Regions from separate parts of the Vreelandella sp. H-I2 genome, predicted to be linked through region 2. Evidence: predicted binding sites of a transcription regulator. Region 2 holds the regulator's gene; each other region holds the start of a gene.
The links. The regulator FliA, encoded in region 2, starts transcription of late flagellar genes. The targets are predictions, from matches to a motif close to CTAAAGTTNNNNNNNNNNCNGCCGATA.
Positions count from the first base shown of each region.

Region 1: ACUVOF_RS11165 (FliC/FljB family flagellin) is a predicted target of FliA. The motif match lies at 1,321-1,347, and genes of this name have one in related genera.
Region 3: ACUVOF_RS18185 (putative motility protein) is a predicted target of FliA. The motif match lies at 1,544-1,570, and genes of this name have one in related genera.

Region 1 is NZ_JBRAMC010000004.1:80,723-82,990, forward strand. It holds gene ACUVOF_RS11165 (FliC/FljB family flagellin) at 33-1,247, opposite strand; gene fliD (flagellar filament capping protein FliD) at 1,598-2,268, opposite strand, start outside.
Region 2 is NZ_JBRAMC010000006.1:51,083-53,350, forward strand. It holds gene ACUVOF_RS15355 (hypothetical protein) at 1-367, shown strand, start outside; gene ACUVOF_RS15360 (flagellar protein FlhE) at 393-821, shown strand; gene ACUVOF_RS15365 (RNA polymerase sigma factor FliA) at 849-1,550, shown strand; gene ACUVOF_RS15370 (motility protein A) at 1,591-2,268, shown strand, end outside.
Region 3 is NZ_JBRAMC010000007.1:278,544-280,811, reverse strand. It holds gene ACUVOF_RS18200 (hypothetical protein) at 1-185, shown strand, start outside; gene ACUVOF_RS18195 (YbhB/YbcL family Raf kinase inhibitor-like protein) at 243-719, shown strand; gene ACUVOF_RS18190 (zinc ribbon domain-containing protein YjdM) at 820-1,161, shown strand; gene ACUVOF_RS18185 (putative motility protein) at 1,242-1,445, opposite strand; gene ACUVOF_RS18180 (SUF system Fe-S cluster assembly regulator) at 1,749-2,213, shown strand.

The DNA.
Region 1 (2,268 bases), on a different contig from region 2:
CTACCGATAGCCTTCTAGCGACTAGGAAAGGTTTAGCCCAGCAGAGACAGGACGTTCTGCGGCGTTTGGTTAGCCTGGGCCAGCACCGAGGTACCCGCCTGCTGCAGGATCTGAGCACGAGTCATATTCGCTACTTCACTTGCGTAGTCAGCGTCTTCGATACGTGATCGGGCAGCAGAGAGGTTGGTTTCGTTGGTCTGCAGGTTGGTGATCGCAGACTCAAAGCGGTTTTGGATCGCACCCAAACCAGAGCGCAATTCGTCCACCTGCTTCAACGCAGAATCCAACTGCTCCATCGGATTAGCAGTAGCTCCGCTGAGCAAATCTTTAGCGCCCAACGTGGAGCCATCAACATCAAATTCTGCTGTATTAGGGGTAGTAGTGATATCAGCATCTGCTGGATCCAGTGCAACACGGAACGTCTTTTCATTCGCGGCGCCAGTACCAGCGAACTCAAGCCCCTGAAGGTTCAAAGAGTTGACCTCAGCGTCACTAGCAGCAGTGATAGTCACATCTACATACCAGTTACCAGCTTCATCAACCTGGGCAGTTCCACCAGTAGCAATTGAACCACCTGCAATGCCAAGCTGAGTTGCCAGATCCGCGCTGAAATCCGTTACTGTAGAATCATTGATGCTAGTTGCAGTACCGTATGCTTTCTCAAAAGCTGCAGTTGCTGTAGCTCCACCGCCTGTAAGACCAGTCAAGTCACCCTGCGGGCCGTTAACATTAAAGCTAGCAAGGTTCAGAGTACCTGCCGTGATTTTTTCCAAGGTAACGTCGATTGATTCACCGTCGTTGGCACCTACCTGGATAGACAAGCTACGGTCTTGAGCCAGTACTTTAACGCCGTTAAAGTCAGTCTGCTCAGAGATACGGTTGATCTCGGTCAGACGCTGATCAATTTCGTCCTGGATAGACTTGCGGTCATTCGCTGAGTTGGTGTCGTTAGATGCCTGAACAGAAAGTTCACGAATACGCTGCAGGTTGTCATTTACCTGGTTAAGAGCACCTTCAGCGGTTTGCGCAACGGAGATACCGTCGTTGGCGTTACGCTGAGCCTGTGACAGACCAGTGATCTGTGAGGTCATGCGGTTGGCGATGGCTTGACCAGCGGCGTCATCTTTAGCGCTGTTGATGCGCAGACCAGAGGACAAACGCTCCATCGCGGTAGACAGTGCGTTCTGTGATTTGCCAAGGTTGTTTTGGCCGATCATCGCTGTGATGTTGGTATTGATCACTGACATGGTGTGAGACTCCTTGCTTTGGACACTGGCCCTGAGGCCTGCTTTCGGCCACTGTTTGTGCCGTTATATTAATTAACGGCAGCGCGAGGGGGATCTTTAGGGGAAGTGGTAAAAAAAGATGTAAAAGTTGGTAACTGAAATAGCAGGTGACTCATGCTTGTATGGATACTTGCTAATAGCTTGGGAGTGGCTAGCTGAAGGTAAAGAGTTGCGAGCTAAAGCTGCCTCCTATAGTGCACCCATTCCGGCTCGCAATGTGATTGCTTGATCATGGCATTGCATTACTTCACATATAAAAACGGCCTCACAATTATAGGAGGCCGTTTGTTCATTCGATCTTGGGATTAACGTTATTTCTTGCGGCCTAGTTGTGCATCAAGTGCATCAAATTGCTGGGTGAGGTAAGAACTGGTTTGGTTCATTTGTGCGATCATGCCATCCAACTGACCAAATTGCTTGCGATATCGGGCGATGGTGCTCTCAATCGTCTTTTCCATACGCTCGTAGCGTTCATCTAAACTTTTTACGCGGTTCTCCGCCCCCGTAATAGCGCCTTTGATAGTCCCGTTGTCACTTAACAAGTTATTTAGCGTCGTGGTTAGCTGCCCTGCCATACCGCTTGCTTCATCTTTACCAGCAAAAAAATCGTTGAGCGCGTCGGGGTTCTTGGCCGCTAGATCACTTAACTTGTCTTCATCAAGCTTCAGCGTACCGTCACGCTGCAAGGTAATCCCCAACTGATTAAGGGTCGAAAGCTCACCGTCTGCCACACTCCCTATCATCACACTGCGCAACCGAGACTCAATGGTGCGCACCGTACTGTCTCCTAGCAACTTACCGGCGGTTTGGGTTTTACTATCGTATTTTGTAAGGTTATTAATTGTCCCTTCTAAGCTGTTATAGGCTTTGACAAACGCACCTACCGCCTCGCGCACCGCCAGGGTATTTCGCTCGACGCTTACCGTGCTAGTAGCCGTCTCGCCGTCGTCCAACGTTAAACTTGCAATGTTGAGTGTGACGC
Region 2 (2,268 bases):
GGTGGGGCTACCCGGCAATGGTGCAGCCCAGGTGAACAAGGTCAAAGCGCGACTGGGGCAGTGGTCAACGCAAGGACGCAGCTGGGCGGGTACGCCTGATGACTGGGATATTCGTGTCGTCATGGCGGAAACTGCCGACCTGGCTCAATTACGTGAACAATATAGCCGCTGGGCGCTGTGGATCAATAGCGACGCCGACGCCTTTGCCGCTATGTACCGTACCTTGCGTCAGCTGCATGAACGGGGCGGTCCACGCCGTTTGCTGGCGCTTCACGAGCCAAACTTGCCTCGTCAGGGGTTGCTCGATAACTTGCGCGGAGCTGCTGAGTACTACTTAAATATGGAACTATTGGTGCTTGCACGATGAGCATACTCCGCCGAGGAGGCTTAGCATGCTAAGCTGGGTAGTAAGAGGAACATTGCTACGAATTGTGCTGCTGCTGGTAGGCTGCCTACTGATAGGGTTAACGGGAAGTGCCCAGGCGGCAGCCGGCAGTTGGAATGCCCAGATCCCTGGAATGATGGTGGCCATGAGTGATCGAGCAAGTGCTAGTCAGAACGCTTCTCCGCCTGCCGGCATTAACCTCCAATCAGGTCAGCTCGGACGTATTCAGTGGCAATTTCAATCTCCCCCTGGTGCGCTGTTAAACGCCTGGTTGTGCCATCCTGAGCAGTGCGTTGCGTTAACAGGTATGCGTGGCTCTACTACCGCACTAGCGGGACAAAGAGCCAATGCGCCGTTGCATTTTCGCTTCGCTTTACGCCCAGGCCAGCGGCCTGTTCGTGTGCAGGGGTTGCAAATGATTGTGAACTATCAGTGAAGGCTGTATAGCCGCGAGGCGAAGAGGATGTACACAGCACAAGGCAGGATTAAACAAAACGAGCTGTTGACGCAATACATGCCACTGGTGCGACGTCAGGCCTTGACGCTTCAGGTCCGTTTGCCAGCCAGCATTGAGCTCGATGACCTTATTCAGGCCGGCATGGTGGGGCTGTTGGAAGCACTCGGACGTTTCGATGCTACCCAAGGCGCAACCTTCGCTACGTTTGCCAGTCAGCGCATTCGGGGCGCAATGATGGATGAATTGCGCACCCGTGATTGGCTACCGCGCAGTGTGCGTCGCTCAGCGCGTGCGGTTGACGGTGCCGTTCGCCAACTGGAGCAACAGTTAGGGAGGGCACCGGAAGAACACGAAATCGCTCTCCATCTTGAGATGCCGTTGAATGAGTATCAGCAACTTCTCAATGATACCAATAGCGGCCAGTTGTTACCGTATGAAGATCTGGTTGCCGAGGGCGGTGAGCCAGTCAGTAGTGAGCTGAACAGCTCGCCGTTTGAGCAATTACTAGATGGTCAGCAGCGACAAACGTTGATTGAAGCTATCGAGGCTCTACCCGAACGTGAAAAGCTGCTAATGGCGCTGTATTACCAAGAAGAACTCAACCTCAAGGAAGTAGGGGCTGTATTGGGCGTAACGGAATCACGCGTTTCTCAACTGCACAGTCAGGCCGTAAGTCGTTTACGCGCACGTTTACACGACTCGGCATAACACCGCTTTTTACTCACTTGTGACCGGCAAGGAGCCGTGGATGAATCCTTCGACGTTAATAGGCATCTTTGCCAGCATATTACTGTTGGTCAGTGTGCTGTTTTTCACTGCAGAGTCCCCCGAAAGCTTTATCAATTGGCCGGGTCTGGCCATTGTAGTGACCGGTACCTTGGCGGCAACTTTTATCAGCTACCCACTGAAAGAAGTCGTGCGTGTTGTGCGGTTGGTGGGCTTGGTATTTCGGCGCGAAAATACTTATATGCGTGACGATATCCGCGAACTGGTGGATATGTCGCGGCTATGGTTTAAAGGCGACGTGCGGGCGGTAGAACGCGAGCTGGAGCATACGCGTAATCCGTTTTTACGAACCGGCATTCAACTGGTGATTGCCAATACCAAAGAGGACGAAATTTTTGACATGCTGCGCTGGCGCATTGCTCGTCTTAAAGCGCGTGAGCATGCCGAAGCACAAATATTTCGTACCATGGCTACCTACGCGCCAGCGTTTGGCATGATCGGCACCCTGGTGGGGCTGGTGAATATGCTGGAAGTCATGGATGCGGGCGACCTGCAGGTGATTGGCCCACGCATGGCAGTCGCCCTGCTAACCACCTTCTATGGCATTTTACTCGCCAACTTAGTGTTTAAGCCGATTGCAGTGAAGTTAGAGCGCCGCACTGAAGAGCGCTTAATTACCATGAACATGGTACTGGAAGGT
Region 3 (2,268 bases), on a different contig from region 2:
ATGCCTATGAGCAGATGCTCGTACTCTATGCCCTTCAACTAGCGACTCAAGACCCTCAGCTTATGGTCAGAACAGGCAGCGAGTACGTTCAATTAGGGAGCGTGCTGGACCCAGCGCATAATGCTGAGAATGTCGCTACTGCTCGGCAGTGGTGGCAAAAGCACGCTGAGCAGGTGACCCGCTGATAGACTCATAGCATTCCAGTTCAGCAACGACTCATTCGATAGATCAAGGAGCGAAGCATGGCATTTGCACTTTCAGCACTGAACGTTACCAGTCCGGCGTTTGCTAACCACCAGGCGATTCCTTCCAAGCATACTGGAGAAGGGGAAAATGTTTCGCCAGCGCTGGCCTGGAAAGATGCCCCAGAAGGGACGCAAGGTTTTGCGGTGATCTGCCACGACCCAGATGCTCCCTTGGTAAAAGAAGGCGTCTATGGCTTTGTACACTGGGTGCTATATAACTTACCTGGGGATATCACCGAATTAACCGAAAAAACTGCGGAGGGTACCCCTGGCGTTAATGATAAAGGCGATGTCGGCTATTTTGGTCCGATGCCTCCTGAAGGGCATGGTAAGCATTTTTACTATTTCTGGGTGTTGGCGCTGGATCATCAAACATCGCTGCCTGAAGGGCTCACTTTGGCTGAGTTGCTTAAAGAACTAGAGCCGAACCTGCTAGGCATGAACCGTTTGGTAGGCACGTATCAGCGTGACTAATATCGTCCTAGCTGGACATTTTGCTTAACCCGTGTAGGCTCCATCGCTTTCCAAGACATTGTTAGCGTCTTTTGTGTTAGCCAAGTGATGGAGCTGTTCCATGAGTGATATCCCTAACTGTCCTGCCTGCGCTTCTGAGTTTAGTTACGATGACGGCCTTCAATACGTGTGCCCAGAATGCGGCCATGAGTGGTCAAAAGTGGCAGCAGAAGAGGGCGCTGATGACGCTTCAGGCGTGCGCGATGCTAATGGCAATATGCTGAATGACGGCGATAGCATAACGGTCATCAAGGATCTGAAGGTTAAAGGCAGTTCACTGGTGGTTAAAGTGGGCACCAAAGTGAAGAGTATCCGCTTGGTAGAGGGTGATCACGATATCGACTGTAAGATTGACGGTATCGGGCCGATGAAACTTAAATCCGAGTTTGTTAAAAAAGCCTAACGGTTAAGACAGGTAGTAAAAAAATAGCCCCCTGGCATTAGTCAGGGGGCTATTTGCTTGCTTATCTTTCGCCACGTTGATTACGCAGTCGTATTAATTTGCGTACCCACACTGCCGCTCGTGGCCAGTTGAGGCATCTGAGCAACGCTTTCCATGAGTGCAGAAATGTGCGCTGCTTGACCGTCTAAAGCGTCTTTAAAAACGGTCAGTTGCGCCTGTTGTGCAACTTGTACTTGCTGCATCGCCAATGACGCATTGACCATATTGTTGACTGCTGAATCCATCTTAAATCCTCGAATAGCAAGCCGCCATCCAGGGTGATGGCACTCAATACTCAGTCGAAATTACCAGAAATCGCTCATTAAAGTAAAGCCGCGGATAATAACGGACTGCGTCATTGTATTTTTAAATGATAATGATTGTTGTTTTTGATGCGATTAGCGTCGATCGTGCTGTTATTTTGCTCAAATTGCCAACCATTTCGCTCAAGGGCTTCACATCAAATTTATACAGGACTAAAATGGTACTCAATTGATGCGGGCAGCCATTGTTGGCCTGCATACTCAGTACATAAAAGGGGAGTCGATATGCTCAAGCTTTCTCGGCTGACAGATTATGCCGCTGTGGTGATGGCGCAAATTGCCCGTCACGCTCACGCATCACACGCAGCGGCCGATTTGGCTGAGGCTGTGCAACTGCCACACCCCACGGTAAGTAAGACGCTTAAAATGCTGGCGCGTGCCGGGTTGTTAGTTTCCCAACGCGGTGCTCAAGGCGGTTATCGCTTGGCACGGCCAGCATCACAAATTACCGCTGCCGACATTATTGCGGCGATTGAAGGCCCCGTTGCCATGACCGAATGCAGCCAAGCAGAAGGGGATTGCGAGCTTGTCGCTACCTGCGGTGTGGCAGATAACTGGCAACGGGTTTCATTGGCGATGCGCACCTTGCTTGAAAGCGTGACGTTAGCGCATTTAGCCGATACAGCACCGATAAAATTGCCGGTGCAACTGCCTATTCAAACGATCAGCCTGTCGGCGGCGTCGGCCTAACCGCGGCGCAAGTACCACAGGCCTAATTTCTTATTAAAGGCGATGATTTCGCCAC